DNA from 3 places in the Geodermatophilus bullaregiensis genome. Region 1 is predicted to be linked to each of the others. Evidence: riboswitches for the same ligand, from Rfam matches in the RefSeq annotation. Region 1 holds a riboswitch; each other region holds the start of a gene.

Evidence for each region. Region 1 has a riboswitch for cyclic di-AMP ahead of JOD57_RS26525 (LysM peptidoglycan-binding domain-containing protein). Riboswitches for the same ligand answer to the same signal wherever they lie in the genome.
Region 2: another riboswitch for cyclic di-AMP. It lies ahead of JOD57_RS26070 (LysM peptidoglycan-binding domain-containing protein); the one in region 1 lies ahead of JOD57_RS26525 (LysM peptidoglycan-binding domain-containing protein).
Region 3: another riboswitch for cyclic di-AMP. It lies ahead of JOD57_RS23905 (VldE C-terminal domain-containing protein); the one in region 1 lies ahead of JOD57_RS26525 (LysM peptidoglycan-binding domain-containing protein).

The regions. Positions count from the first base shown of each region.
Region 1 is NZ_JAFBCJ010000001.1:4,566,242-4,576,447, reverse strand. Features, by position in the region: gene uvrB (excinuclease ABC subunit UvrB) at 52-2,172, opposite strand; gene glgX (glycogen debranching protein GlgX) at 2,672-4,786, shown strand; gene treY (malto-oligosyltrehalose synthase) at 4,789-7,128, shown strand; cyclic di-AMP (ydaO/yuaA leader) riboswitch at 7,381-7,510, shown strand; gene JOD57_RS26525 (LysM peptidoglycan-binding domain-containing protein) at 7,580-8,167, shown strand; gene treZ (malto-oligosyltrehalose trehalohydrolase) at 8,283-10,037, shown strand; gene JOD57_RS21925 (dihydrofolate reductase family protein) at 10,039-10,206, shown strand, end outside.
Region 2 is NZ_JAFBCJ010000001.1:799,247-809,452, reverse strand. Features, by position in the region: gene JOD57_RS03710 (carbon starvation CstA family protein) at 1-1,632, shown strand, start outside; gene JOD57_RS26670 (CstA-like transporter-associated (seleno)protein) at 1,629-1,835, shown strand; gene JOD57_RS26070 (LysM peptidoglycan-binding domain-containing protein) at 1,903-3,114, opposite strand; cyclic di-AMP (ydaO/yuaA leader) riboswitch at 3,116-3,276, opposite strand; gene JOD57_RS03695 (hypothetical protein) at 3,633-4,016, shown strand; gene JOD57_RS03690 (GAF domain-containing SpoIIE family protein phosphatase) at 4,054-5,982, opposite strand; gene JOD57_RS03685 (anti-sigma factor RsbA family regulatory protein) at 6,175-7,155, shown strand; gene JOD57_RS03680 (GAF and ANTAR domain-containing protein) at 7,183-7,935, opposite strand; gene JOD57_RS03675 (TetR/AcrR family transcriptional regulator) at 8,368-8,937, opposite strand; gene JOD57_RS26065 (DMT family transporter) at 8,937-9,263, opposite strand; gene JOD57_RS03665 (transglycosylase domain-containing protein) at 9,435-10,206, opposite strand, start outside.
Region 3 is NZ_JAFBCJ010000001.1:4,977,408-4,987,613, reverse strand. Features, by position in the region: gene JOD57_RS23945 (maleylpyruvate isomerase family mycothiol-dependent enzyme) at 1-18, shown strand, start outside; gene JOD57_RS23940 (nuclear transport factor 2 family protein) at 38-406, opposite strand; gene JOD57_RS23935 (RNA polymerase sigma factor) at 420-1,682, opposite strand; gene JOD57_RS23930 (YciI family protein) at 1,686-2,030, opposite strand; gene JOD57_RS23925 (WhiB family transcriptional regulator) at 2,379-2,768, shown strand; gene JOD57_RS23920 (dienelactone hydrolase family protein) at 2,860-3,432, shown strand; gene JOD57_RS23915 (DUF6807 domain-containing protein) at 3,395-4,270, opposite strand; gene JOD57_RS23910 (hypothetical protein) at 4,263-4,427, opposite strand; gene JOD57_RS23905 (VldE C-terminal domain-containing protein) at 4,540-5,547, opposite strand; cyclic di-AMP (ydaO/yuaA leader) riboswitch at 5,826-5,975, opposite strand; gene gdhA (NADP-specific glutamate dehydrogenase) at 6,135-7,484, opposite strand; gene JOD57_RS23895 (MFS transporter) at 7,648-9,054, shown strand; gene JOD57_RS23890 (bifunctional 3'-5' exonuclease/DNA polymerase) at 9,059-10,206, opposite strand, start outside.

The DNA.
Region 1 (10,206 bases):
CGGGAAGCACGGTGTTCCGCCGATGAGAGAACTCTCATCGGCGGGGTCCGGTCAGGCGTGGGCGGCGTCGAGCTGCCGCAGCTCCTTCTTCAGCTCGGTCAGCTCGTCGCGCAGCCGGGCGGCGACCTCGAACTGCAGCTCGCGGGCGGCGGCCAGCATCTGGTCGTTCATCTGGGTGATGAGGTCGGCCAGCTCGGCCCGCGGCAGGCCCTGCACGTCGATCGCGCCGGCCTTGCCCCTGCCCTTGGCCTTGGACGACAGGCCGGGCACCGGCGCCTTGCCGCGGGACTGCTGCCGGCCGGAGCCGCCGACGAGCTCGACGCCCTCGGTGTCCTCGGCCGCGCGGTAGATGCCGTCGAGGATGTCGACGATCTTCTTGCGCAGCGGCTGCGGGTCGATGCCGCGCTCGGTGTTGTAGGCGATCTGCTTCTCGCGGCGCCGGTTGGTCTCCTCGATCGCCGTGGCCATCGACGGGGTGATCGTGTCGGCGTACATGTGCACCTGGCCGGAGACGTTGCGCGCCGCGCGGCCGATCGTCTGGATCAGCGAGGTGCCCGAGCGGAGGAACCCCTCCTTATCGGCGTCGAGGATGGCCACCAGCGACACCTCGGGCAGGTCGAGGCCCTCGCGCAGCAGGTTGATGCCGACGAGGACGTCGAACTCCCCCTGCCGCAGCTCGCGCAGCAGCTCGACGCGGCGCAGCGTGTCGACCTCGGAGTGCAGGTAGCGGACCTTGATGCCCAGCTCGAGCAGGTAGTCGGTGAGGTCCTCGGACATCTTCTTGGTCAGCGTGGTGACCAGGACCCGCTCGTCCTTCTCCACCCGCACCCGGATCTCGTGCACCAGGTCGTCGATCTGGCCCCTGGTCGGCTTGACCACGACCTCGGGGTCGACCAGGCCGGTGGGGCGGATGACCTGCTCGACGACCTCGCCGCCGCTGCGGCCGAGCTCGTAGGGGCCCGGCGTCGCCGACAGGTAGACGGTCTGCCCGATCCGGTCGGTGAACTCCTCCCACTTCAGCGGGCGGTTGTCCATCGCCGAGGGCAGCCGGAAGCCGTGCTCGACCAGGGTCCGCTTGCGGCTCATGTCGCCCTCGTACATGCCCCCGATCTGCGGGACGGTCACGTGCGACTCGTCGATGACCAGCAGGAAGTCGTCGGGGAAGTAGTCGATGAGACAGGCGCCGGCGGTGCCCGGCGCCCGGCCGTCGATGTGCCGCGAGTAGTTCTCGATGCCGGAGCAGAAGCCGACCTGGCGCATCATCTCGATGTCGTAGGTGGTGCGCATGCGCAGCCGCTGGGCCTCCAGCAGCTTGCCCTGCCGCTCCAGCTCGGCCAGCCGCTGCTCGAGCTCGGCCTCGATGGTGGCGATCGCGCGCTCCATGCGCTCGGGGCCGGCGACGTAGTGGGTGGCCGGGAAGACGAACAGCTCCTGGACCTCCCGGACCACCTCGCCGGTGAGCGGGTGCAGGTAGTACAGCCGCTCGACCTCGTCGCCGAACATCTCGATCCGGACGGCGAGCTCCTCGTAGACCGGGAAGACCTCGATCGTGTCGCCGCGGACGCGGAAGGTGCCGCGCGTGAAGGAGAGGTCGTTGCGGGTGTACTGCTCGGTGACCAGGGTGCGCAGCAGGTCGTCGCGGTCGCGCTCCTCCCCCACCGAGATCTTCAGCGCCCGGTCGACGTACTCCTGCGGCGTGCCCAGGCCGTAGATGCAGGAGACGGTGGCCACCACGACGACGTCGCGGCGGGTGAGCAGCGCCTGGGTGGCCGAGTGCCGCAGCCGCTCGACCTCGTCGTTGACCGAGGAGTCCTTCTCGATGTAGGTGTCGGTCTGCGGGACGTAGGCCTCGGGCTGGTAGTAGTCGTAGTACGAGACGAAGTACTCGACGGCGTTGTCCGGCAGCAGCTCACGGAACTCGTTGGCCAGCTGCGCGGCCAGCGTCTTGTTCGGCGCCATCACCAGGGTGGGCCGCTGCACCTGCTCGATCAGCCAGGCGGTGGTGGCCGACTTCCCGGTGCCGGTGGCACCCAGCAGCACGGTGTGCTCCTCGCCGGCGTCCACCTTCTCCGCGAGCGCCTTGATCGCGGCGGGCTGGTCGCCCGAGGGCTCGAACTCGCTGACGACGCGGAAGCGCCCCTGGGTGGGCCGGATGTCGGTGGTCGCGCGCACGGGACGACGGTACGACCGGCGTGCGACAGAACCGCGGGTGTGACGGGACGGGTGGATGCGGCGCCCCGGCACGGACGCGACGAGCGGGACGGGCGGGGCGCACCGGACGACCGGGGTTGACCGATCGGGGACGTCCTGCTCGCCCCGCTCCGGGCCGCCCGCTAGCGTGCACTCTCGCAGGAGCGCCCCGGTCGGGGACCAGTGCCACCCGGGACGTCCTCCGGGCGAGGTCGGACCCCGCCGCCCGCTCCCGGCCTGCGCCGGACCTGCGCACGACGCCCCCCGCGGCCCCGCCGTGGGGGGCGTCGTCGTCCCCGGGACGCTGCCCTCCCGGCGCGGGTCGCCGGCCGCCGCAGTGACCTCCGCCGCGTCACGTGTGGGCCGGTCCGGATCGGGCACTGGCAACGCGGGCATCCGTGCCCCGACCCCCTGCCGACGGCCGCGGCAGGGGGCCACCGCGCCCCGCGGACGGGGGCGCCAGTGCAGGAGGAAACACTCGATGACCCAGGTGTGGCCCGGAACCGCCTATCCCCTCGGAGCCACGTTCGACGGCACCGGCACCAACTTCGCGATCTTCAGCGAGGTGGCCGAGAAGGTCGAGCTGTGCCTGTTCGACGACGCCGGCACCGAGACCCGCATCCGGCTGCCCGAGATGGACGGCTACGTCTGGCACGCGTTCCTGCCCGGCATCCAGCCGGGGCAGCGCTACGGCTACCGGGTGCACGGGCCCTACGACCCGTCCCAGGGCCTGCGCTGCAACCCCAACAAGCTGCTGCTGGACCCCTACGCCAAGGCGATCGACGGCCAGATCGAGTGGGACCCGTCGGTCTTCGGCTACGACTTCACCAGCGGTGAGCGCAACGACGAGGACTCGGCCGAGCACATGCCGAAGTCCGTCGTCGTCAACCCGTACTTCGACTGGGGCGTGGACCGCCCGCCGCGGACGCCGTACCACAAGACCGTCATCTACGAGGCCCACGTCAAGGGCCTGACGATGACGCACCCGGACGTGCCCGAGGAGCTGCGCGGCACCTACGCCGGCATCGCCCACCCGGCGGTCGTGTCCTACCTGCAGGACCTGGGGATCACCGCCATCGAGCTCATGCCGGTGCACCAGTTCGTGCAGGACGACACCCTGCAGCAGAAGGGCCTGCGCAACTACTGGGGCTACAACACGATCGGCTTCTTCGCGCCGCACAGCGAGTACGCGAGCAACACCGACAACGGCATGCAGGTGCAGGAGTTCAAGGGGATGGTCCGCACCCTGCACGAGGCGGGCATCGAGGTCATCCTCGACGTGGTCTACAACCACACCGCCGAGGGCAACCACCTGGGCCCCACGCTGTCGTTCAAGGGCATCGACAACCGCGCGTACTACCGGCTGGTCGAGGACGACCCGCAGTACTACATGGACTACACCGGCACCGGGAACTCCCTCAACGCCCGCACCCCCCAGGCGCTGCAGCTGATCATGGACTCGCTGCGGTACTGGATCACCGAGATGCACGTCGACGGCTTCCGCTTCGACCTCGCCTCGACGCTGGCCCGCGAGCTGCACGCCGTCGACCGGCTCTCGGCCTTCTTCGACCTGGTGCACCAGGACCCGGTGGTCAGCCAGGTGAAGCTCATCGCCGAGCCGTGGGACGTCGGCGAGGGCGGCTACCAGGTGGGGAACTTCCCCGCCCTGTGGACCGAGTGGAACGGCAAGTACCGCGACACCGTCCGCGACTTCTGGCGCGGCGAGGACGCCACGGTCGGCGAGTTCGCCAGCCGGATCACCGGCTCCTCCGACCTCTACCAGCACTCCGGACGGCGGCCGGTCGCGAGCATCAACTTCGTCACCGCGCACGACGGGTTCACGCTCAACGACCTGGTCTCCTACAACGAGAAGCACAACGAGGCCAACGGCGAGGGCAACAACGACGGCGAGAGCCACAACCGCAGCTGGAACTGCGGGGTCGAGGGCGAGACCGTCGACAAGAAGGTGCTCACCCTGCGCGCCCGCCAGCGGCGCAACTTCCTGGCCACGCTGATGCTGTCCCAGGGCGTGCCGATGCTGTTGCACGGCGACGAGCTGGGGCGCACGCAGAAGGGCAACAACAACGGCTACTGCCAGGACTCGCCGTTGACCTGGATCCACTGGGACGAGGTCGACGAGGGCCTGCTGGAGTTCACCAAGCTGGTGACCCGGCTGCGCCACGACCACTCGACGTTCCGCCGTCGCCGGTTCTTCCACGGCCGGCCGGTCCGGCGCGAGGCGGGCGCCCCGGTGCAGGACATCGCCTGGCTGACGCCCGGCGGAGACCTCATGACCGAGGACGACTGGGACGCCGGCTTCGCCAAGTCGATCGCGATGTACCTCAACGGGCACGGCATCCGGTCGACCGACGAGCGCGGCGAGGACGTCGTGGACGACCACTTCTACCTGGCGTTCAACGCCTCGCACGAGCCGATGGACTTCACGCTGCCCGCCGAGGAGTACGCCGCGGCCTGGACGGTCGTGCTGGACACCGCCGAGCTGGGCGAGGTCGAGCCGACGCAGCTCAAGCCGGGCGAGACGATCACCGTGCGGGACCGCTCGATGATCGTGCTCAGCGCCCCCCGCCGGTCGTGACGGTGAGCGAGCCGCTCGGCGCCGACCGGCGCCGCGACGTCCCGACGGCGACCTACCGGCTGCAGGTGACCGCCGACTTCACCCTCGACGACGCCGCGGCCGTGGCCGGCTACCTCGCCGACCTCGGCGTCAGCCACGCCTACACCTCGCCGCTGCTGCGCAGCGCGACGGGCAGCACCCACGGCTACGACACCGTCGACCACGCGCACGTCGACGAGTCGCGCGGCGGGCAGGCCGGCCTCGACCGGCTCGTCGCGGCACTGCACGAGCAGGGCCTGGGGCTGGTGCTCGACCTGGTGCCCAACCACATGGGCGTGGCCGACCCGGCCGAGGCACCGTGGTGGTGGGACGTGCTGCGGCACGGCCGGGACAGCGCGCACGCGTCGGCGTTCGACGTCGACTGGGACTTCGGCGGCGGCCGGGTGCGCATCCCGGTCCTGGGGTCGGCCGACGACGTCGAGAAGCTCGAGGTGGTCGACGGCGAGCTGCGGTACTACGACAACCGCTTCCCGCTCGCGCCCGGCACGGGCGAGGGGACGCCGCAGGAGGTGCACGACCGGCAGCACTACGAGCTGGTCGACTGGCGGCGCGCGGACTCCGACCTCAACTACCGGCGCTTCTTCGCGATCAACACCCTCGCCGGGCTGCGCGTGGAGGACCCCGCGGTCTTCGACGCCACGCACGAGCTGGTGCTGCGGCTGGTGGAGCAGGGCGCCGTCGACGGGCTGCGGATCGACCACCCCGACGGCCTGGCCGACCCGAGGGGCTACCTCGACCGGCTGGCCGGGGCCACCGGCGGGCGCTGGACCGTGGTGGAGAAGATCCTCGAGCCCGGCGAGGACCTGCCGGAGAGCTGGGCGACGGCCGGCACCACCGGCTACGACGCCCTCGCCGAGGTCGACGACGTCCTGGTCGACCCGGCCGGCGAGGCGGCGCTCACCGCGCTGGACACCGAGCTGTCCGGGCGGGAGGTCGACTACGCGCAGCTGGTCCACGACTGCAAGCGCGAGGTCACCGACGGGATCCTCGGCTCGGAGGTCGCCCGGCTGGTGCGGGTCATCGGCGAGCTGCCCGGCATCGATCCCGAGCAGCAGACCGAGGCGCTGGCCGAGCTGCTGGCGACCTTCTCCGTCTACCGCAGCTACCTGCCCGACGGCCGCGAGCACCTCGACGCCGCGGTGTCCGCCGTCCGCGACCGCCGGCCCGACCTGGTCGCGGCCGTGGACGCGCTGCACCCGGTTCTCGCGCAGGCCGGCACCGAGGCGGCCACCCGCTTCGAGCAGACCAGCGGGCCGGTGATGGCCAAGGGCGTCGAGGACAGCGCCTACTACCGCTGGTCGCGGTTCGTGGTGCTCAACGAGGTGGGCGGCGACCCGGCCCGCTTCGGCAGCACGGTCGAGGAGTTCCACGAGGCGCAGGGCCGGCGGGTGGCGCGCAAGCCGCGGTCCATGACCACGCTGACCACCCACGACACCAAGCGCAGCGAGGACACCCGGGCCCGCCTGGCCGTGCTCGCCGAGGTGCCCACCGAGTGGGCGGAGCTCGTGCGGCGGTGGCTGTCCCGGCACCCGCTGCCCGACCGGCCGCTGGCGCACCTCGTGTGGCAGAACCTGGTCGGGGCCTGGCCGCTCTCGCGCGAGCGGGCGCACGCCTACGCCGAGAAGGCCGCCCGCGAGGCGGGCCTGTCGACGACGTGGACCGACGTCGACGAGGCGTTCGAGACCCGGCTGCACGCGCTGGTCGACGCCGCCTACGACGACGCGACGACGCACGCCGAGATCGAGGAGTTCGTCGCCCGCACCGGCCCGGCCGGGCGGTCGAACGCGCTGGCGCAGAAGCTGCTGCAGCTCACGATGCCCGGCGTCCCCGACGTCTACCAGGGCACCGAGCTGGAGGACCGCTCGCTGGTGGACCCGGACAACCGCCGCCCGGTCGACTACGCCCGGCGCCGCGAGCTGCTGACCCGGCTCGACGGCGGGGAGGTGCCGCCCGTCGACGACAGCGGCGCGGCCAAGCTGCTCGTCGTCTCCCGGGTGCTGCGGCTGCGCCGGGACTCCCCGGAGCTGTTCGCCGGCTACCGCCCGGTCGAGGTCACCGGGCCGGCCGCCGGTCACGTGGTCGCCTTCGACCGGGGCGCCGAGGGGCGCGACGGCGCGGTGACCGTGGCGACCCGCCTGCCGGTCGGCCTGGCCGCGGCCGGCTGGGGCGACACCGCGCTGGCCCTGCCGACCGGCGCCTGGCGCGACGTGCTCACCGGCACGCGCGTGGTCTCCGACGCCGGCGGCACGCCGGTGGGCGAGCTGCTGGCCCAGCTGCCGGTGGCCCTGCTGGTCCGCGACTGAGGGCGAGGTCACACCGCCGCGGGGGGCGTCCCGACCGCGGCGGTGTGACCAGCGGGTTCCCGGAGGGCCTCCGGGCGGGCGCGGACCGACACGCCCGGGGCCCCTGGGGCGCGATGTGCCCCGCCGAGACCCGGCCGTTACCTTTGCCCGCGCACCCGGCCGACAGAGAGCCGGGCGTCGGAGCCGATCCGCCCAACCCCGTCCGTCGGCGTCCGTTCCTCCTGCACCGCCAGGACGGGGGTGGGGGACCCACTTCGACGGTCGCCGCCGTGGTCACGGGGCCACGCAGCACCGTCTCGGGGTGAAGCCGCACGTCGTGCGGCCGGGGCACCGATCGCTCCGAACCCGACAGCTCACCTCGCAGGCGGCGGATCGGAGTACAGCCATGTCCTCGTCCGTGCCCACGACCACGCCCTCTGCCGGTCGCCTCCGCGCTTCGACGCCGCAGCGGATGGCCACCCTGGCCCGCCGCACCGCCGTCACCGTCGGCATCGCGGCCACCTCGATCGGCGTCCTCGCCGGCCCGGCCTCCGCGGCCGCGCCCAACGACTGGGACGCCGTCGCCCAGTGCGAGTCCAGCGGCAACTGGAGCATCAACACCGGCAACGGCTACTACGGCGGCCTGCAGTTCAGCCAGAGCACCTGGGCGGCGTTCGGCGGCCTCGACCACGCCCCGCGCGCCGACCTGGCGAGCAAGGCGCAGCAGATCGCCGTCGCCGAGCGCACGCTCGACGTACAGGGCCCGGGTGCCTGGCCGACCTGCGGCAAGGCCCTCGACCCGTCCGCGCCCGAGGCCGGCGCGGCCCCGGCCGCGGCACCCGCCCCCGCTCCGGCGGCGGCTCCGGCCGATCGGGAGCCGGAGGCTGCGTCGCGGGACGCACGCCCGTCGGGTGAGACCCACACCGTGCGCTCCGGCGACACCCTGTCGAAGATCGCCGCGGCCAGCGGCACGACCTGGCAGGCCCTGTTCGCCGCCAACGAGGGCACGGTCAGCGACCCGAACCGCATCCACGTCGGTCAGGTGCTGCAGCTGCCGTGAGCCGCACGGCAGCCGGGGGGAGCTCCTCCCCCCGGCTGCCGGGCCCGGCCGGGGTTGACGGCAGCCCGCGCGGGCACACCCTCCCGGTCACCCGCCGACTCCTGGAGGCCCCTGCATGTCCGCACCCGTCGAGTTCGCCGTCTGGGCGCCGGTCCCCGAGCGGGTCCGGCTGCAGGTCGACGGGTCGGTGCACGAGATGCGCCGGGACGACGACGGCTGGTGGCGGGCCGAGGTCGCGGCCGCCCCCGAGGCCGACTACGGCTACCTGCTCGGCGACGACGACGCGCCCCGCCCGGACCCGCGCTCGCGCCGCCAGCCCGAGGGCGTGCACGGCCTCTCCCGCCGCTTCGACCCGGCCGCGCACGCGTGGGGCGACCGTGCGTGGACCGGGCGCCCGCTGGCCGGCGGCGTCGTCTACGAGCTGCACGTCGGCACCTTCACCCCCGAGGGCACGCTGGACGCCGCGATCACGCGACTGGACCACCTGGTCGACCTCGGCGTCGACTTCGTCGAGCTGCTGCCGGTCAACGGCTTCGACGGCACGCACAACTGGGGTTACGACGGCGTCCTCTGGTACACGGTGCAGGAGAGCTACGGCGGGCCGGCGGCCTACCAGCGCTTCGTCGACGCCTGCCACCAGCGCGGCCTCGGCGTGGTCCAGGACGTCGTCTACAACCACCTCGGCCCGTCCGGGAACTACCTGCCGCTGTTCATGCCGGTCTTCGCCGAGGGCGGGGCGAACACCTGGGGCGAGTCGGTCAACCTGTCGGGCCCCGACTCCGACGAGGTCCGCCGCTACATCGTCGACAACGCGCTGATGTGGCTGCGCGACATGCACGTCGACGGGCTGCGGCTCGACGCCATCCACGCGCTGGTCGACGAGCGGGCCACCCACGTGCTCGAGGAGATGGCCCGCGAGGTCGACCGGCTGTCGGTCGCCGAGCGCCGGCCGCTCACGCTGATCGCCGAGAGCGACCTCAACGACCCGCGGACGGTCACCCCGCGGGCGTCCGGCGGCCTGGGCATGACCGGGCAGTGGAGCGACGACTTCCACCACGCGCTGCACGCCACGCTCACCGGCGAGGGCCAGGGCTACTACCGCGACTTCGCCGAGGCCGGGCTCGCCGGGCTGGCCAAGACGCTGACCGGCGCCTTCTTCCACGACGGCGCCTGGTCGAGCTTCCGCCGCCGCCACCACGGCCGGCCGGTGGACACCGCGCGGCTGCCGGGCTGGAAGTTCCTCGGCTACCTGCAGGACCACGACCAGATCGGCAACCGCGCCGTCGGGGACCGGGTGTCGGCGTCCCTGTCCCCCGGCCTGCTCGCCGTCGGCGCGACGCTGGTGCTCACCAGCCCCTTCACCCCGATGCTGTTCATGGGCGAGGAGTGGGGCGCCTCGACGCCGTGGCAGTTCTTCACCAGCCACACCGACCCGGAGATCGGCCGGGCGACGGCGGAGGGCCGCAAGGGCGAGTTCGCCGAGCACGGCTGGGACGCCGACGAGGTGCCCGACCCGCAGGACCCCGAGACCTTCACCCGCTCGAAGCTCGACTGGTCCGAGCCGCAGCGGGAGCCGCACGCGCAGCTGCTGGCCGTGCACCGGGCACTGCTGGCCCTGCGCCGGGCCCAGCCGGAGCTGACCGACGCCGACCTGGCGTCGGTGGCGGTCGCCTGGGACGACGCCGACCGCTGGCTGGTCGTGCACCGCGGCGCGCTGCGCGTGGTGGCCAACCTCGCCGACCAGCCGCGCGAGGTGGACCTCGACCGGGCGCCCACCGAGGTGCTGTTCGCCACCGGCGAGCTCCCCGCGCTCGACGGCGCCACGGTGACGCTGCCGCCGGAGAGCGCGGCCGTCCTCAGCACGCACTGACGTGCGCCGGCTGCTGCCGGACCCGGACGGCGGGCCGCTGGACGACGCCGCGCTCGCGGACGCCTACGCGCTGCCGCCCGGGCGCTCGGTGCGGGTGGACTTCGTGGTCTCCCTCGACGGCGCGGTCACCGTGGACGGGCGGAGCGCGGGTCTGGGCTCCCCGGGCGAC
Region 2 (10,206 bases), 3.8 Mb from region 1:
GTCGTCAACGCGCTCGCCGAGTCGCCGTGGGGCGTGTTCTCCATCGCCCTGACCATCCCCATCGCCCTCTTCATGGGTGTCTACCTGCGCACGATCCGTCCGGGACGGGTGTTGGAGGCCACCGCCATCGGCGTCGTCCTCCTGCTGGCGGCGGTCATCGGCGGCGGCTACGTCGAGCAGATGGGACTGGCCGAGACGCTGACGCTGTCGAAGGAGTGGCTGGTCCTCGCCCTCGTCGTCTACGGGTTCGTCGCCTCCGTGCTGCCGGTGTGGCTGCTGCTCACCCCCCGCGACTACCTGTCGACGTTCATGAAGGTCGGCGTGATCGTGCTGCTCGCCATCGGTCTGCTGCTCGCCCGGCCGGTGCTGCAGGCCGAGGCGGTGACCGACTTCGCCCGGGAGGGGACCGGCCCGGTCTTCGCCGGGTCGCTGTTCCCGTTCGTGTTCATCACCATCGCCTGCGGCGCACTGTCCGGCTTCCACGCGCTGATCTCGTCCGGGACGACGCCGAAGATGGTGGCCAAGGAGAGCCAGGTCCGCCTGATCGGCTACGGCGGCATGTTGATGGAGTCCTTCGTCGCCATCAGCGCGCTCATCGCCGCCGTCGTCATCGACCAGGGTCTGTACTTCGCGATGAACGCCCCGGCCGGTGTGACGGGCGGCACCCCGGAGACGGCGGCGGCCTACGTCACCGGGCTCGGGTTCCCCACCTCGGCGGAGGATCTCGCCGCGGCCTCGGCGGCGGTGCAGGAACCGAGCCTGATCTCGCGCACCGGCGGTGCGCCGACCCTGGCCGTGGGCATCGCCAACATCCTGTCCCAGGCGTTCGGCACCGGGATGGCGGCCTTCTGGTACCACTTCGCCATCATGTTCGAGGCGCTGTTCATCCTGACCGCCGTCGACGCCGGCACCCGGGTCGGGCGGTTCATGCTCCAGGACACGATCGGCAACGTCTGGAAGCGCTTCGGTGACCTGTCGTGGCGGCCCGCGAACATCATGGCCAGTGCGGTGGTGGTCGGGCTGTGGGGCTACATCCTCTACGTCGGGGTGACCGACCCCCTCGGCGGCGTCAACCAGCTCTTCCCGCTGTTCGGCATCGCCAACCAGCTGCTGGCCGCGATCGCGCTGACCCTGGTGACGGTGCTGCTGATCAAGCACGGGAAGGTGCGCTACGCCTGGGTCACCGCCATCCCGCTGGCCTGGGACCTCACCGTCACGATGACGGCGAGCTGGCAGAAGGTGTTCTCGGGCGACCCGAGGGTCGGCTACTTCACGCAGCGCCAGCTCTACGCCGATGCCCTGGAGCGAGGCGAACTGCTGGCACCGGCGCAGGACGTCGACCAGATGGAGCAGGTCGTCTACAACTCGACGCTCAACGGGGTGCTGCAGGCGGTGTTCGCGCTGCTGACCCTGGTCGTGGTCGTCAACTCGGTCGTCGTGATCGCCCGCGCCCTGCGGGCCGGCGGGCCGGTCCCCACCACCGAGGAGCCGGCCGTGCCGTCGTCCATCGTGGAGCCGGCGGGGCTGTTCGCCACCGCGGAGGAGAAGCGCGTGATGGCCGAGCAGGAGCGGATGGTCGGTGCGGGTGCGCGGGGCCACGGCACCTTCACGGAGGAGGGTCCGTCCCGGTGACCGCCGCCGGGACCGTCCGCGAGGCCGCCGTCCGGACCTGGCGCGGGGTGCGGTGGTACCTGCGGGAGTGCAGTGGCGAGGCCCGCTGGGACGACCACCTGCGGCACTGCGCCGAGCACGGGCACCAGCCGCTGAGCCGGCGGGAGTTCGAGCGGCGCCGCGCCGACGAGCGGGAGCGCAACCCGGTCAGCCGCTGCTGCTGAGCCGGACGACCGCGGCCCCCTGCCCACGGGTGTGGGCAGGGGGCCGCGGTCACGGAGGCCCGGGGGCTCAGGCCGTGTAGTTCACGTGCACGTGGTCGAAGTGGTTGGCCGTGACGCCGCCGCGGTCCTCCATCGGCTTCCACGAGCCGGTCGGGGAGCTGAGGATCTGCTGCTCCCAGATGAGGTAGTCCACGCCGAGCTCCTCCCAGTGGTCGACGTGGTACCGGACGATCGCGTCACCGAGGGCGGCGTCGGTCAGGACCATGTAGTCCAGCGCCAGCCCGGACGGGTGGCCGTTGGGGTCGACGGCGCTGGCGCGGGTGCCGCCGAGGGTGATCGAGGCGGCGCCGGGCACGGAGGCGACGACGGCGTCCGCGGCGGCCTGGACCTGCGGCTGGACGCTGCCGGCGCTGTTGGTGATGCGCGCGGCGGCGACGGCCGTCTGGGTGAGGGGGGTCGTCGTGGCCGACGGGGCCGACGTGCCGATGGTCGCCGTCGTGGCGGCGGGGGCCGCCTCGGCCGGAGCGGCGGCCCGGGTCGCCGGAGCGGCCTGCTCGGCGCCGGAGGTCGTCAGCACCAGTCCCGGCGTGAGGCGGTCGGGGTTGCTGCCGATGACGTCGACGTTGCGCTGGTACAGCTCGCGCCACGTCTGGCTGTGGGCGGCGGCGATCTCGCGCAGGGTGTCGCCCCGCTCGACCGTGTGGGCGCCCTCCGCGGCGTGGCGGCCGTAGGTGTCGGCGTCGTCCCAGCGGTCCTGGCCGTCCCAGGTGCCGCGGTCGTACCGGTCGCCGCGGTCGTCGTCGTCGTCCTGGCCGGTCGCCGGGGTCTCGGCCGACTGCCCGGCGGCGGTCGCCGGGGCGGCCGGCTGCTCGGCCGCGGGCGCGGCCGTCCCGGCGGCGGCCGGGGTGGTGCCCTCGGTCAGGCGCGTCCCGCACGTGGGCCAGGCGCCGATGCCCTGCCCGGCGAGGACGTTCTCGGCGATGGCGACCTGCTCGGCGGGGGTGGCCAGGTCGGCGCGGGGTGCGAGGGCGGTGCCCCCGTAGCCGGCCCAGGTCGCCTGGCTGAACTGCAGCCCGCCGTAGTAGCCGTTGCCGGTGTTGGTGCTCCAGTTCCCGCCCGACTCGCACTGGGCGACGCCGGTCCAGTCGTGGGTGGTGGCGGCGGCCGCCGCCGGGGAGCCGAGGACGCCGAGACCGACGGCGGTGGCGCCGGCTGCGACCGGGGCCTTGGCGAGGACCTTCTTGGTGCGGACGTAGCGGGGTGCGCGGTGCTTGGGCATGGTGGTCTCCGATCACCGCCGGCGAGGTGAGCTGTCGGGTTCGGGCGATCGGTGCCCGGCCGCGGAACGCGGCTTCACCCCGAGGCGCGCAGGCGTCAGAGCCCTGCCGCGCCGTGGACCTGGGTCCCCCACCCCTGCCCTGGGGATCGGTGGGAGGCAGCCGGTGGGCAGGGTTTGGCGGGCCGGTGCCACGCTCGTGTTTAGCTGAGCGCAGCCAAGAAGCTACGTTCCGTTATGGCACTTGTCGCCGTGACGCCGGTCACACCCGGTCCCCGGGTGCCGCCGGCGGTGCGGCGTGACTGGTCAGCGGCCCGTCGGTGCCCGGGTCCGTGGCGCAGGCCACGTCCGCGTCGGCGGGAGGCCCTGCCGCGCGCCGCCTGTCCGGGTCGCTCCGGGAACGCTTCGTCCCGCGCGCCCCAGGGGTGCCCCGGCGCCCCAGCAGGGGTCAGGGCGGGCGGGCGCGGTGCCGACTCTGAGAGCACGTTCCCGAGGCCTGCGGGCCCGTCCGAGGAGTGCCCATGCCGTCGTCCCACGACCCGAGCCGCCGCCTGACCGAGCTGCGCGCCGGCATGTCCGTCCTGACCAGTGCCGCCGCCGACCTCGGCGTCGGCAGCCAGACCGAGGTCCGCGTGCTGGCCGACGGCCGGCTCTGGCTGGCCGAGCAGCAGGTCGCGGTGAGCGCCGCCGACGTCTACCAGGCCGCCCGCGGGCTGGTCGCCGCCCAGCTCGACGCCATCGCGCAGGTCTCCGCCCGGCCGGTCGAGGACCACGCGCTGGCCTGGCTGGTGACGCTGCAGACCAACGAGGTCATGGTCGGCCTCGAGGACGAGGCCGCCGCGTTCGACGCCGCCCTCGACTCCCCGGCCTTCGGAACCGCTGCGCTGGAGGACGACGCCGCCTGACGCGCTCGCGGCGCCGGCACCCCGGTGGTGCCGGCGCTCAGGTCGGCACGTTGGGTCCGGCGTGCGCCGGGCGCGGCTGCTCCTCGGAGTAGGGGCGGATGGCGATCAGGGCGACGTCGTCGGCCGGCCCGCCCTCGGGGATCAGCGTGGTGACGATGCGGTCGCACAAGCCCTCGAGGTCGAGGTCGGTGCTCTCGGCGAGCAGCGCGGTCAGCCGCGCCATGCCGGTGTCGAGGTCGCGGACGGCCGAGCGTGCCGGCCCGCCGCCGGACCGGGCGGACGGGCCCGGAGCCGGGCCGGGAGCGGGCTCGTGCTGCTCCAGCAGCCCGTCCGTGTAGAGCAGCAGGGTCGAGCGCACCGGCAGGGTCAGGTGGTGCTCGGGGCGGGGCCGGTGCGGGTCGACCCCGAGGGGCAGGCCCACGCGGTCGGTGAGGACGTCGACCGTGCCGTCCGGGTGCAGCAGCAGTGGTGGCGGGTGGCCGGCCGAGCTCCAGGTGATCGAGCGGTCGACGGCGGGGCGGTCGGCGTGGAACCGCTGGACCCGCGCGACCAGCGCGGTGGCGAACACGTGGTGCCCGAGGGTGTCGCTGGCGACGTCGACCGCGGTGAGGACGTCGGCCGGACCGGCCGTCCCGGTGTGGCCGGCCATCCGCAGCATGGTGCGCAGCTGCCCCATCGTGGCCGCGGCCGTGATGTCGTGCCCGGCGACGTCGCCGATGACCAGGCTGGTGGTGCGCGCGGCGTCGAGGTAGGCGTCGTACCAGTCCCCGCCGACCAGCTGCGCGTCCTCCGCGGGCAGGTAGCGGGAGGCCAGCTGCAGGTGGTCGGGCTGGGGGAGCAGCGGCGGCAGCAGCGCGCGCTGCATGGTCTCCGACACGGCCCTCTCGAAGGAGGCGACCCGCGCGGTCTCCACCACCATGCCCGCGCGGGTCATGAGCGTCGCGACCAGCTCGCGCTCCCGCTCGCCGTAGGGCGGCGCGCCCCGCAGGCGGCCGATGGTGAGGACGGCGACCACCTCCCCGCGGCGGATCACCGGCGCGACGAGTGCGCTGCGCACGTCCAGCAGGCGGACCGCGTCCTGCTGGGCGGCGGTCAGGCCCGCCGCCTCCGGCAGGTCGATCAGCTCCACCTGCCCGGTGACCGCGACGTGCCCCGGGCCGGTGGCCTCACCGACGCGGCGGCCGGCGCGGTCGATCCACCCGCGCAGGGTCGGCAGCTCCGCCGGGTCGCGGTGCTGGGAGGCCACCGGCACGAGGCCGCCGTCGCGGCCGACGGTGCACACGTAGGCGAAGTCGCCGAGGTCGGGGACGGCGAGGGCGACCACGGCCTGCCACAGGTGGCCCGGGGCGAGGTCGGCGGTGAGCAGGTCGCTGATGCGGGCCAGCAGACCGGCCCGCTGCGCCTCGGCCCGCGCGGTGGCCCTGGCCTGCTCGGCCTCGAGGGTGGCGAGGCGGAGGGCGACCTCGCGGGAGGCGATCGCGGCCAGCTCGTCGAGCAGCTGGACGTCCTCGGCCGTCCACCGGTGCACCGTGGTGTCGACGACGCAGAAGCTGCCCAGGACTTGCCCGTCGGGCAGCCGGACGGGGAAGCCGGCCCACGCCCGCACGCCCATGCCGGTGATCGACGGGTTGCCGGCGGTGCGTTCGTCGGTGGTGACGTCGGCCAGGGCCAGCGGCTCCCCGTCGAGCACGTACTGGCAGAAGGACTGCTCGACCGCGTTCTCCGTGGGGCTCCCGGGCGGCAGGCCCTGGCTGCTCAGCCAGTAGGAGCGGGCGTCGTCCACCACGGTCATGAAGGCCAGCGGTGCGCCGGTCAGCCGCTGCGCGATCCGTGTGAGCCGGTCGAAGGACTCCTCCGCCCCGGCGTCGAGCAGCTGGGTCAGGCGCACCGCGGCCAGCCGCCCCGGGTCCGCTGCGAGGTCGCGACCCGTGGCAGGTCCACCGTCACGGGCGTCGCGGGCACTCACGCCCCCATCCTGCACGGGGCGGTGGTGGGCGACCCCGGCGCCGCCCGGACGTCCCCCCCAGATGGCCACTCTCGGCCGGTGGCCACCTCTGGCGTAGTCCGGGCCGGGACGGGTACTGAAACCCGACCGTACGGTGACGACGACGGCTCGGTCCACGGCCGGCAGACCGGTGACCACGACGGGGGAGCACGCGTGCACCTGCACGACACCGCCGACGGCGGGCACGACGAGGCCGGTGCTGCGGCGCCGGGCCTGGTGCACGATGCCCTGCTCTACGACACCGTCGAGCAGGTGGCCGCGGTCGCGGCCACCTGGCTCCGGGACGGCCTGGCCGCCGGGGACGCCGCCGTCATCGCCACCGCTCCGGAGACCACCGGTCCGCTGCGCGAGGCCACCGGCGACGACCCGCGCGTGATGGTCGTCGACCGGCACGGCCTGTACCGGTCCCGCACGCCCACGGCGATCGCGACGATCCGCCGCTTCGCCACCGAGCACGCCGCCCCCGGACGGCGCGTCCGCGTCGTCGGGGAGGTGGACTTCGGCACCACGGCCGCCGACTGGCGGGAGTGGCAGGCCTACGAGGCGGTCCTCAACACCGCCTTCGCTCCCTTGCCGCTGTGGGGGCTCTGCCTGTTCAACTCCCGGCTGCCCGAGCCGCTCGTGGCCACCGCCCGGCAGACCCACCCGCGACTGCTCGCCGCGGACGGACTGGTCGCCAACCCCGACTACGTCGACCCGGCCGCCTACCTGCGCGCCCTGCCGGTGCCCGACGAGCCGCTGGAGACGACGCCGCCGGCGCTGGCCGACGACGACGTCGCCGACTTCCCCGGTCTGCGGCACGCCGTCCGGGCGCACCTCGGCACCGTCGACGGGCCGGCCGACGTCCTCGAGGACTTCCTCATGGCCGTGGACGAGATGGTGACCAACGCCGTCCGGCACGGGAGGTCACCCGCCGGGTTGCGGCTGTGGACGGCGCCGGGCCGGGTGGTCTGCACCATCCGCGACTCCGGGCCGGGTCCCGACGACCCGTACGCCGGCTACGGACCGGCGCACGGCGAGGACCTCTCCCACGGCGGCATGGGCCTGTGGCTGGCCCGCCAGCTGTGCGACCACGTCGCCATCCGCCGCGACGAGCGGGGCAGCAGCGTGCGGCTGTCCACCCGGTGGGCCTGACCACGGAGGGCACCCGCGCCGGGTGGCTCACGCGGGCGGCGATCCCCCAGCGCCTCGCCCGTGGCCGCCACTGACGCCGTCGACGATCGCCTGTGCGATGTCCCGCAGCTTCCGGTTGGACCGCTGCGAGGCGCCCGCGAGCAGGGCGAAGGCCTCCGTGGCGTCGCAGCGGCGCTGGCTCATCAGGACGCCCTTGGCCTGTTCGATGACCGCCCGGGTCCGCATGGCGGCGTCCAGGTTCTCGGCCAGCTCGCGGGTGCTCTCGTAGAGCTGCACGTTGTGCACCGCCACGGCCGCGTAGGAGGCGAAGGCCCGGGCGGTCTCCTTGGCGGCGTCGTCGAACGCCGCCGGCCCGACCGCGTAGAGGTTCAGCGCCCCGTGGATGCCCGCCCGCACCGGCACCGGCACGGACACCGAGCTGAGGGCGCCCCGTGCCACGCAGGCCTCGGCGTAGTCGGCCCAGCGCGTCTCCTCCCGGGCGTCGGTGATCTCCCGGACCTCCTCGCCGACGGCGGCCTCCAGGCAGGGGCCGTAGCCGCGGCCGTACTGGGACTCGTCGAGGTCGAGCGCGAGCCGGCCGGTGAAGGCCGCGGTGAGGGCCTTGTCGTTGGCCACGAGGCTGACCGAGGCCTCGGCGACGCCGGGGATCACCTGCTTGGACAGCTCGGCGATCCGCTGCAGCATCGCGTCCATCGACGTGTCCGTGTAGGACAGCCGACCGAGTTCCGCGAGGGCGGCGTTGACGTCGAGGAGGCCGGACGGTCGCTGATCGGCGCTCATGGCGGGTCCGATCCGTCGGGTCCGGCCGGTCGACGGTGGTGCTCGACCCCCGGAGTGGGCCCGCCCTGGAGCGGCCCGCGGTCCGCCGGGTCGCCGTGACCCGCCAGGAGCCGTTGGTGCGGCGTCACCGCCACCGTACCCGCCGGCCCTGCCCGGGAGCGGTCCGTCGGGCGGTCCGTGCACGCCGGTGCGGCTGCAGCAGCAGGCCCGCGGCGCCGCGGCCGCGTCGTGTCCCGAGCGGCGACCGGCTCGGGCGGGTGCAGACCGCGTGCACCACCGCGCGTGGGACCCCGGTGATCGGGGCACAGAACGGGCACGGCGCGGTGAGCCGCCGGCAGCCCGGCGCGCCCAGGTCCGGCGGTTCGACAGCCAGCCGCCGGGCCGCCGGCGGCTGCACCGACCGGGCGGGACGGGACCGGCGGACCGGCGCGGTCAGCTCAGTGCCGCGGTGACCGCCTCCTCCGCGCGCCGGCGCGCCGAGCCGTCTCCCTCGACGAGTGCGGAGACCACCGACCCGTCGACGAGCGCGACCAGCGTGGTCACGTCCGCGCCGGCGTGGCCGCACCGGTCCAGCGTCTCCGTCAGCGCGGCGTCGATCCGGGCGCGGGCGCTCCGGAGGACGGGGCGCAGGGCAGGGTGTCTCCCGCAGGCGAGGAACCGCTCGTAGAGCGAGTGGAGCTCCTCGTCGCCGTGCCGCCCCGGACCCAGGACGACGTCGGCGACGAGCCTGGCCGTGGCGGCGGCCGAGCGCGCCCTCCGGGGGAGGGCGGCGACCGCCTGCTCGGCCTCCGCGACCTCGGCCCGGACCACCTGCTCGACGGCCGCGGTCCGCAGGTCGTCGAGGCTGTCGAAGTAGTAGGTGGTCGCGGCCAGCGGGAGCCCCGACGCGGAGGCGACGGCGCGGTGGGACAGCGCGTCGGGCCCGTCGGTCAGCACCAGCCGTGCGGCCGTCTCGACGATCGCGGCGCGGCGGGCCCGGCCCTTGGCCGTCAGCCCGGTCATCAGTGCGCGGCGGACGGTGCGAGCTGCAGCGCGAGCACCCCGCCGAGGATGAGCAGGATCGCCACGATCCGCACGGTCGTGACCGGGTCGCCGAGGAAGAACATCCCGACGACGGCCGTGCCGCCGGCGCCGATCCCGGTCCACACCGCGTAGGCCGTCCCGACCGGGAGTGTCTTCAGCGCCAGGGACAGGAGCGCGAAGCTGGCCGCGGCGCAGGCGATGAAGGAGACCGTCCACCACAGGCGGGTGAAGTTCTCCGACTGCTTCAACGACACCGCGAAGGCGGTCTCGAAGAGCCCGGCGACGACGACGAGGGCCCAGGCCACGTCCCACCTCCCACACGAGTGACGACCAGTACGACCGTACCAGAAGAATGAGACGGTCGTACCCGTGTCGGCGATGGCGGGAGACGCCGGTGTCCCGACCGGACTGCGACCACCGGCGCTGCCGGCCGCCGTGATCAGCTGCGCGGCCGGGGCCTCACCGGCGCAGGGTGCTCACCGCCCGCCCTCCTCGGCGATGAGCTCGGCGACCTCCTCGGGCCTCTCCGAGCAGTCGTCGTCGGTGTCCGGCTGGTCCTGGGCGAGTCCCTCGATCCCGGCGTCCTCGACCGGCTGGAAGCCCTGCGCCGCGATGTGCCGCGGGACCCGGTTCTGCGCGTTGACCACGTGCGAGCGCGACAGCCAGCCGAGGCCGTCGTCCACCTGGAAGTCCAGCCCGCCGCCGGGCGCCCGCTGGACGTGTCCCGGTGAGGGCAGCAGGCCGACCAGCTGCACGGCCTGGTCGACGGTCAGCGTGGACGGCGGGGTGTCGAAGTAGTACCAGCTGGCCGAGCAGATGCCGTAGACCCGCGGACCGAGCTGCGCGTGGTTGACGTACAGCTCGAGCATGCGACGGTCGTCGAGCACCAGCGCCAGCTCCACCGCCAGGCCGGCCTCGACCGCCTTGCGCCAGGCGCTCATCTCCTGGTTGAGGAAGAGGTTCTTCGCCACCTGCTGGGGGATGGTCGACCCGGACGGGTCCTCCTCGCCGCGCAGGTGTGCCTCGGCGCGGCCGGAGAGCTCGTCCCAGGTGAAGGCGCCGTCGCGGTAGGGGAGCGGCTGGTCCTCGTGTGCGATGACGGCGGCGAGGAAGTTGCGCGACACGTGCTCGACCGGGACCGACTGCTGGATGGCGCCCTGGTCGTTGGCCAGCATGAACGCCGTCGTCGGCGGGTCGATCCAGCGCAGGGACAGCAGGAGCAGCGCCTGCAGCAGGAAGGCGACGACC
Region 3 (10,206 bases), 410 kb from region 1:
TGCGCGCCCGGTCGATGACCGTGCTCAGCGACCGCGCTCAGCCGCCGCCCGCGCGCGCGGGCGGCGGCTGGTCACCGCCGACGGTCACCCAGTACTCGACGCCGTCGTGCAGCAGTCCGTCACGGACCGTCCAGAACGCCGCGCAGCGGAAGACCTCGCCCGGGCCGACGATCTCGTTCTCGGCCGCCGTGACGGCGCCGTCGGACAGAACGCGCAGCACGCGGAGCTCACCCCACGGCTCGGGGTAGTCCCGCTGGAAGGCCATGACCTGCTCGCGCCCGGCGAACCGCTCGTCGGTGGCGGGCATGCGCAGCCGCACGTCGGGGTGCAGGAGCGCGGCGGCCGCGTCCCAGTCCCGCGCCTGGAAGTGCTCGTACAGGTCCCTCACCAGCCGGTCGCCACGCACACGGCGACCGTAGTCAGCCGCCGGTCCCGCGCAGCCGGCCCTCGAGGAAGGCCCGCTCGACGGCGTTCTGCGTGAGCAGCAGCGCCTCGGTGTAGGCCTCCCGCGCCTCGGCGACCCGGCCCAGCCGCCGGAGCAGGTCCGCCCGCGCCGCGGGCAGGTAGCCGTACCCGGCGAGCTGGGGCTCGGCGGACAGGGCGTCGAGCGCGGCCAGCCCGGCGGCGGGCCCGGATGCGAAGCCGACGGCCACCGCCCGGTTGAGCGCCACCACCGGCGAGGGCCACAGCCGGACGAGGACGTCGTAGAGGGCGACGACCTCCCGCCAGTCGGTGTCCTCCCACCTCGGCGACTCGGCGTGGACGGCGGCGATCGCGGCCTGCAGCGCGTACCGCGAGGGCGGCCGGGCGCGCAGCGCCTCGCGGACGAGGGACACGCCCTCGGCGATCGCCGCGCGGTCCCACCGGGCCCGGTCCTGCTCCTCGAGCAGCAGCAGCCGCCCGTCGGGCGCCGTCCGGGTCTCCCGCCGCGCGTCGGTGAGCAGCAGCAGCGCCAGCAGGCCCGCCACGGCCGGGTCCCGCGGCAGCAGCCGGCGCAGCATGCGGCACAGCTCCACCGACCGCTCCACCAGGTCGCGGCGCACCAGCTCGTCCCCCACCGGCGTCGTGTGCCCGGTGGTGAACAGCAGGTGCACCACCGACAGGACGGCGTCGACCCGCTCGGGCAGCTCCGCGGCCGGCGGCACCCGGTACGGGATGCGCGCCACGGCGATCTTCTTCTTCGCCCGGGTGATCCGCGCGGCCATCGTCGGCTCGCTGACGAGGAAGGCGCGGGCCACCTCCGCCGTGGACAGGCCGCACAGCAGCCGCAGCGTCAGGGCCACCTGGGCCGGCCGGTCGAGCGCGGGGTGGCAGCAGGTCACCACCAGCCGGAGCCGGTCGTCGGGGATCGGTGCGCCCTCGTCGTCGAGTGCGTCACCGGGCCCCGGGAGGGTCTCCTCCTCGACGAGCAGCGGCAGGTACCGGGACTCCACGCCCCGGTGGCGGACGACGTTGAGCGCGCGGCGCCGGGCCGCCGTCGTCAGCCAGGCCCCGGGCCGGGTGGGGACGCCGGACCTGCGCCAGTCGGTGAGCGCCGCCGCGAACGCCTCCTGCACGCACTCCTCGGCGACGTCGAGGTCGCGCGTGACGCGCACCGTCGCGGCGAGCACGAAGGCCCACTCGCGACGGTGCGCGTCGGCGACCGCGGCCGCGACGGCGGAGGCGCCGGCCGGGTCGGACACGGCTCAGTCGAAGGTCATGACCGGGCGGACCTCGACGCCGCCGAAGCGCGCCGGGACGGTCCGGGCGACGGCGAGCGCGGTGTCGAGGTCGGGCGCGTCGACCAGGTAGTAGCCGCCCAGCGCCTCCTTGGTCTCGACGAAGGGGCCGTCGGTCACCTCGGACCCGCCGCGCACGCTGGTCGCCGTCCCGGTCGGCTGCAGGGCCTCGCCGCCGAGCAGCTTCGCGCCGTGCGCCTCGACCCCGGCCGCGAAGGCCTCGTGCTCGGCCGTGATCTCGGCCGTCACCTCGGGCGACGCCGTCTCGTAGCGGGTCTCGTCCTCGTAGATCAGGATCAGGTACTGGGACATCTCGCTCCCTCTCGGTCGGGGCCCGCCTCCCGGGCCCTCGTCTGTCCGACACGCACCACCGGGCCGGATCGACAGGCTCCCGGCGAGGAATCGGGATGATCTCGTCCAGCGGCGGGTCGTGGTGCCGCCCCCCGCGCGCCACCGGGGGACCGGCCGCACGCGACCGCCGCCCACCCGACACGGGAGCCGGCGGACGCCAGGTCACGATTCGACAACCGGGCGGCGTGGTTTCGGCTAGTTCCTGCCAGTGCGCGACGCCTCACGGACTCCGTAACGTGACGGACAGCAGCCAGCCCGTACCGGTCCGTCACTGCCGGTGCGATCGCCCACCGATCCGAGGAGCTTCCCGTGTCCGCCTCCCGCCCCCACCTCAGCCTGCTCACCGAGTCGTCGGCCGCCTACGAGCCCGCTCCCGAGCCCTCCTACGCGCCGGCCTACCAGCCCACGACGTCCTGGAACGAGATGTCCTGGTCGGAGATCGCCATGGGCGGGAACCCCGTCGGCGAGGAGGGCTGGCGGCTCGACGCGCTGTGCGCCGAGACCGACCCCGAGGCGTTCTTCCCGGAGAAGGGCGGCTCCACCCGCGAGGCCAAGCGGGTGTGCTCCGGCTGCTCCGTGCGCGCCGAGTGCCTGGAGTTCGCCCTCGCCAACGACGAGCGCTTCGGCATCTGGGGCGGCCTGTCCGAGCGGGAGCGGCGCCGGGTGCGCCTGCAGCGCCGGTCCCCGCTCAGCGCCTGACGCCCGCCGTCCGCGCCCCGGCACGAGGACCGTCGGTGGCGGGCCCTACCGTCCCGTCCGTCCGCACACCGCCGGGGAGGAGCCGCCCGGGATGGCCGAGGTCGTCGTCTTCCACCACGTGCAGGGCCTGACGCCCGGCGTCGTCGCCCTCGCCGACGAGCTGCGCGCCGCCGGGCACCGCGTGCACACACCCGACCTGTTCGAGGGCCGCACGTTCGCCTCGATCGACGAGGGCACGGCGCACGTGCAGCAGATCGGCACCCGGGAGGTGGTCGAGCGCGGCACCCGCGCGGTCGAGGGCCTGCCCGCGGAACTCGTCTACGCCGGTTTCTCCCTCGGCGTGCTGCCGGCGCAGGACCTGGCGCAGAACCGTCCCGGCGCCCGTGCGGCAGTGCTGTGCCACGCCTGCGTGCCGGCGTCGGTGTTCGGCTCGTGGCCGGCCGGCGTCCCCGTGCAGGTGCACGGCATGGACGCCGACCCGTACTTCGTCGGCGAGGGCGACGTCGACGCCGCCCGGGCGCTGGTCGCCGGGGCCGACGACGGGGAGCTGTTCCTCTACCCCGGCGACCGGCACTGCTTCGCCGACAGCTCGCTGCCGTCCCACGACCCGGCCGCTGCCGCGCTGCTCATCGGCCGGGTGCTCGACCTGCTCGCCCGCTGCTGAGCCCCGCGCCCGCCCACTCCCCCACCGCGGCGTCGCCGAGCACGCCGTCGGCGACGAGGGCGCGGAAGCCCCGCGTCACGGTGCCGCCGGGCGAGAGCACCAGCGGGTGCCGCGCGGCCAGCTGCGAGCCGATGCCGGGGTAGTCCCCGACCCGGACGAACCACGGGTCGGCGCGGGTGGCGTCGTCGGCTCCGGCGAGGGCCACGGTGAACCCCGCCGCGCGGTCGGTCCAGGCCAGCCAGGGGGCCACCGAGCCGTGCGCGCGCTGCTCCCCCGCGGCCACGGGCGTGCGCACCCACGGCCCGGGCGCCGCCGGCAGCCGCCAGGAGAACCCGCCGTAGCCCGCGCCCGCCCGCCCGTTGGTGGCCGGGCTGCCGAGCGACAGCTCCCCGCCGGTCGCGTTGGTGAGCGCGGTCGTGAGCCCCAGCTCCCAGCCGGCGGGGACCGGCCGCGCCCGCACCCGGCGGTGCTCACCGAGCAGCAACCGGCCGTCGGGGCCCAGCCACCGCAGCGCCTCGTGGAAGCCGTCGTCCTCCCGGGCCGGGAAGCCGGCGTGCTCGATCCGGCCGTGGTCGGCCCGCGCGGTGTAGCCGTGGCCGCGCACGTAGGTCGGGCCACCCCACAGGTTCGCGCCGCCGACGTCCTGGACCCCGATCGAGACACCGAGGTGCCAGGGGTGGTCGGGGGGCTGCGCGTCGGTCACCGTCCGGCCGTCGAGGGTGCGGACCGGGTGCAGGTACGGCCGTGGCGCCAGCGCCGGGTCGAGCCCCCCGCCGTCGGCGTACCCGGCCACCACCACGCCGCCGAGCCGCAACAGGGTGAGCGCGGGCTCAGCCACGGACGACCGCGGCACCCGCCCGCGCCCACGGCAGGCCGGGTCCCGGGGGCAGGGCGCGCTGCTCGTCGGTCAGCGGCCGCGGGGCGCAGGTGCCGGCCGGGTGCCACCGGCCGTGGACGCCCGTCGGCACGGTGGGGACGGAGCTCGGTGGCGCCATGCCGGCGTCCTCCTGGGGTCGGTCCGGACGTCGACCGTATCGTCGGCCGGACCACCCGACAGCGGCGGCCCGACCGGTCCCGGGGGTCGGTCGGGCCCGGCCCGCCGTGGGGTCAGCCCACGTAGTTGACGTGCACGTGGTCGAAGTGGTTGGCCGTGGCGCTGCCGCGGTCGGCCATCTGCGACCAGCTGCCCCCCGGCGAGCTGAGCATCTTCTGCTGGTAGATCAGGTAGTCGACACCGAGCTCGTCCCAGTGCGCGACGTGGTACTGCACGATCGCGTTCCCGAGCGCGGTGTTGGACATGACCATGTAGTCCAGCGCCAGGCCCGACGGGTGGCCGTTCGGGTCGGCGGCACTGGCCCGGGTGCCGCCGAGGGTGATCCCGCCGGCGCCGGCCACGTTGCTGACCACGGCGTTCGCCGCCGCCTGGACCACGGCCTGCACCGGGCCCGCGGTGTTGCTGATGCGCGCGGTCGCCGTGGTCGCCGTCCCCGAGCCGGCGGCCGACGAGCTCGCGGACGACGGCGCGGCCGACGAGGCGGGGGCCTCGGCGGCCTCCTCGGCGGCCTCCTCCGCGGCGACCTCGGCGGCGGCGGCCTCCTCGGCGGCGACCTGGTCGGCGGCCGCCTCCGCGGCTGCCTCGGCAGCGGCGGCCTGGGCGGCGGCCTCCTCGGCGGCGGCCTGCTCCGCGGCGCGCTGGGCAGCGGCGGCGGCCTCGGCCTCGGCGCGCTGCCGGTCGAGCGCGGCCTGGTCGGCGGCGGCCTGCGCCTGCTGTGCGCTGGCCTCCTCGGCCTCGCGACTGCCGCGGCTGGCGGCCAGGTCCTCCAGCGGCTGGAGGTCCGCGGCCACGTCGCCTCCGCCGGCGTCGGCGGACCCGGAGGCGTCGGCGGTCCCGGAGGTCAGGCCCAGCTCCTGGGCGACGCTGGCCGACTCCGCGCTGCCGGCGCCGGCCTGCGCGGCAGGGTCCGCGCCGACGACGACGTTGACCAGCAGGGCGCCTGCGGCGGCGGCGCCGAGCAGCAGGCCGGGACGGCGGGCGGGGAGCAGACGGCGGCGGGAGCCGGCGGCGCGGGCGCGGCGCTCGGCGGATCGGCCGGACGTGGTCGTGCGGGGGTCCATGGGGCGGGGTGCTCCGGAGGTGTGGGGGCGCAGCGGCGCGGGAGGCCGCGGCGGGGCGGACGGCGGGTGCGCGGGCAGCGCGCCGGGCCGGCGCGGGCCCACCAGGGAGAAGCGGCGCGGGGCCGGTCGAGCGGAGGGTGCTCGGGCTGGTGGGCTCGCGGACGGCGTCCGGGGCGGACGGCCGCGGACGGTCAGGTGCGCGGGCGCGCCGGGGTCCGGGAGAGCCGGGGTGGAGGGAGTGGTGCAGCGGTGCAGGCGCACGCCATCCGGCGGCTCTCCGTTCTTCCGTGAGCCGCCTGCCGAGTTAGCTGACGGGTTCGGGCGGGAAGCAGCCCTACCTGCCCGGACGGATGCCCGGTGCGGGATTCACCCCAGTACTGCGGTGGGTCCCCGGCTCGCCCCAGCGGGCGACTCGGCGGCGTCCGTCCGGCCTCCCCCGACGGGGGACACGACGACCGGTCGGACGCGGCCACGGTACCGGCGTCGTGAAGTCGTGACAACGAGTCGACAGCGGTTTCGTGGGGTGATCGCCGTCGCAGACCTCCCGATCGACGGCCGGAGGGTGTAGGCGGCGGTGGTCCGGGCGCTCAGACGAGGCCGTGGGCGTGCACCGCCTCGGCCACGTCGAGGAACCCCGCCACGTTCGCGCCGAGGACGAGGTCGCCGGGCGAGCCGTACTCCTCCGCGGTGGCCGAGCAACGCGCGTGGATGCCGCGCATGATCTCCTCCAGCCGCGCCTCGGTGTGCTCGAAGGTCCAGCGGTCGCGCGAGGCGTTCTGCTGCATCTCCAGGGCCGAGGTGGCCACGCCGCCGGCGTTGGCGGCCTTGCCCGGGGCGAAGGCGATCCCGGCCTCCCGGAACACCCGGACGGCGTCGGGGGTGCACGGCATGTTCGCGCCCTCGACCACGTACCGGCAGCCGTTGCGGGCGAGGACGGCGGCGGCGGCGCCGTCCAGCTCGTTCTGCGTGGCGCTGGGGACGGCGACGTCGCACGGGACGTCCCAGATGCTGCCGCCCTCGACGAAGGACGCCGACGGCACCCGGTCGGCGTAGGCCTCGATCCGCGCCCGCTCGACCTCCTTGACCTGCTTGAGGACGTCGAGGTCGATGCCCTTCTCGTCGACGACGTGGCCGCTGGAGTCCGAGCACGCCACCACGGTGCCGCCGAGCTGGTGCACCTTCTCGATGCCGTACACGGCGACGTTGCCCGAGCCGCTGACGGTGACCCGCTTGCCGTCGAGGGACTCCCCGGCCTCCTCCATCATCGCCTCGGCGAAGAACGCCGCGCCGTAGCCGGTGGCCTCGGTGCGCACCAGCGCCCCGCCCCAGCCCAGCCCCTTGCCGGTGATGACGCCGGACTCGTAGCGGTTGGTGATCCGCTTGTACTGGCCGAACAGGTAGCCGATCTCGCGGGCACCCACGCCGATGTCGCCGGCCGGGACGTCGGTGTACTCGCCGAGGTGGCGGTAGAGCTCGGTCATGAACGACTGGCAGAAGCGCATGACCTCCGCGTCGGAGCGCCCCTTGGGGTCGAAGTCCGAGCCGCCCTTGCCCCCGCCGATCGGCATCCCGGTGAGCGCGTTCTTGAACACCTGCTCGAAACCGAGGAACTTCACGATGCCCAGGTCGACCGAGGGGTGGAACCGCAGGCCGCCCTTGTAGGGCCCGAGCGCGGAGTTGAACTCCACCCGGAAGCCCCGGTCGATGTGCACCTCACCGCGGTCGTCCTGCCAGGGCACGCGGAAGATGACCTGCCGCTCGGGCTCGCAGATCCGCTCGACGGTCTTCATCTCCAGGAACTCGCGGTGGCGGGCCAGGACGATGGCCAGGGAGTCGAGGACCTCGCGCACCGCCTGGTGGAACTCCGTCTCGCCCCGGTTCCGCCGGAGGACGTCGCCGTAGATCCGCTCCACCACCGCCGAGACGTCGGTGTTCATCCGCGCTCTCCCCTCGGTCGCACCCGGCCCGCGGTTCCGGGCCACCCGGTTCCGCTGTGCCGACGGTCGCAGACTCCCCGGCGGCTCTCCACCCGACGGTCACGGCAGCGGTTCGACGCGGCTCACTGCTTGGTGTGTGCAACGACCTGGGACGCTGGGGGTCATGGCGGTCCCCCGGTCCCCCCGCGCCCTCGTGGCGGTGCTCGTCTTCGTCGGGACGGTCGTGGCCGTCATCAGCAGCCTCGGCGCGCCGCTGGTCCCGGCGGTCGCGTCGGCCACCGGCGCCTCGCTGCCGGACGCGCAGTGGTCGCTGACGGCCACGCTGCTGGTCGGCGCGGTGGCCACCCCGGTGGTCGGCCGGCTCGGTGACGGCCCGCACCGGCGCCGCGTGGTCCTCGCCGTGCTCGCCGTGGTGACCCTCGGCGGCGCGCTGGCCGCCCTGCCGCTCGGGCTCGGGTGGCTGGTCGCCGGGCGGGCGCTGCAGGGCTTCGGGCTGGGGCTGACCCCGCTGGCCATCGCCACCGCCCGCGAGGCCCTGACCGGGGACCGCTCGCGCTCGACGATCGCCGCGCTGTCGGTCACCGTCGTCACCGGTGTCGGCCTCGGCTACCCGCTGGCCGGCCTGGTGGCCGAGCTCGGCGGGGTGCACGCCGCCTTCTGGGCCGGCGCCGCGGTCAGCGCCGCCGCGCTGGTCGCCGCCGCCGTGGTCCTCCCGCCGCCGGCCGCGGCACCGCGGCGCCGTCTCGACGTCGTCGGTGCGCTGCTGCTCGGCGCCGGGGTGGGCGGGCTGCTGCTCGCCCTGGGCGAGGCCGGGACGTGGGGCTGGACCTCACCGCTGCTGTGGGGGCTGGCCGGCGCGGCGGTGGTGGCCCTGGTGCTCTGGGTGCTGTGGGAGTCGCGGACGCCGGAGCCGCTGGTCGACCTGCGGCTGGCCCGCGGCCGGACCGCGCTGACCGCCCACTCGGCGGCGCTGCTGGTCGGGCTGTCGAACTACCTGCTGCTCGCCGCGGTGCCGGTGCTCGCGCAGGCGCCGCCGGCCGACGGCGCGGGCTTCGGCACGTCGATCGTCGTCGCGGGCCTGGTCCTGCTGCCCTTCTCGGCGGCGAGCGTGGCCGGCGGCCGGCTCGCGCGGCTGCTCGCCGACCGCGCCGGACACGCCCGGGTGCTGCCGGTCGCGGCCGTGGTGCAGGGCGTCGCCTTCGTGCTCTTCGCCGTCCTGCGCACCGACCTGTGGCAGCTGTTCGCCGTCATGGCGGTGGCCGGCCTCGGCGTCGGTGCGGCGTTCGCGGCGTTCCCGGCGCTGCTGGTCTCCGCCGTGCCGCCGTCGGAGACCGGCAGCGCGACGAGCCTCAACCAGGTGCTGCGCTACGTGGGCTTCGCGGTGGGCAGCGCGCTCACCGCCACGCTGCTCGCCGCGGCCACGCCCGGCTCCGGCGGGTCCCCGGGTGCGGCCGGCTACACGACGATCGCGGTGGTCGGTGCCGGCGTCTGCGTGCTCACCGCCGTCGTCACCGGGCTGACCGGCCGCCCGGCCGCGGCACCCGCCCGCGCGCCCGCCGCCGTCCGCTGACGGGTCAGCCGGCCTCGGCCCAGGAGCGGACGACGGCGACGTCGAGCGGGAAGTCGACGGGGAAGGCGCCGAACAGCAGCCGCCCGGCCGTGACCGCGGCGGCCCGGACCTCGCGGGCGACGTCGGCGGCCAGGTGCTCCGGCGTGTGCACGACGACCTCGTCGTGCAGGAAGAAGACCAGGTGCGGCCGCTGCGCCGGCGTCCCGTCGCCCAGCCGCCACAGCCGGTTGCGCAGGTCGGCCAGCCAGCACAGCGCCCACTCGGCGCCGGTGCCCTGGACGACGAAGTTGCGGGTGAACCGGCCCCACGCGCGGCGGGCCCGGTCGCGGTCCTCGCGCGGGCCGTCGTCGTCGGGCGGCTCGCCGAGGTCGGCCCCGCGCTGCGCCCACGCGCCGGCCGGCAGGGGTGACCCGCGGCCGAGCAGGGTGGCCACCACGGCGCCGCGCTCCCCCGCCCGGGCGGCCTCCTCGACCAGCCCGATCGCCCGGGGGTAGCGGCGGGCCAGCCGCGGCAGCATCCGGCCACTCTCCCCGCGGGTACCGCCGTACATCGCCCCGAGCATCCCGAGCTTGGCCTCGGCGCGGGTCGCGACGGCCCCGCCGGCCACCATGCCCTGGTAGAGGTCGGCCGACCGCGCCGCCTCGGCCATCGCCGCGTCACCGCTCATGCCGGCGAGCACCCGCGGCTCGAGCTGCGCGACGTCGGCGACCACCAGCTGCCAGCCGTCGTCGGCGACCGCGGCCGGGCGCACCTGCACCGGCACCGACAGCGCGCCCCCGCCCTGCGCCGACCACCGGCCGGTCACCACCCCGCCGGGGAGGAACGCCGAGCGGAACCGGCCGTCGCGCACCCAGGTCTCCAGCCAGCTCCAGCCGTGCGCCGACAGCAGCCGCGCGAGCTTCTTGTACTCGAGCAGCGGTGCGACGACCGGGTGGTCGACCTGCTCGAGCGTCCACTGGCGGGTGTCGTCGACCGGCAGCCCGGCGGCCTGCAGCGCCCGGAGCAGCTCGACCGCCGAGTCGGGGTTGAGGCCGGGCGCGCCGAGGGCCGTGCGGACCTCGCCGGCCAGCCGCTCGAGCACCGGCGGCCGGACGCCGGCCGGCGGGCGCGGGCCGAGGGCGTCGGTGAGCAGCCGCTCGTGGACGTCGGCCC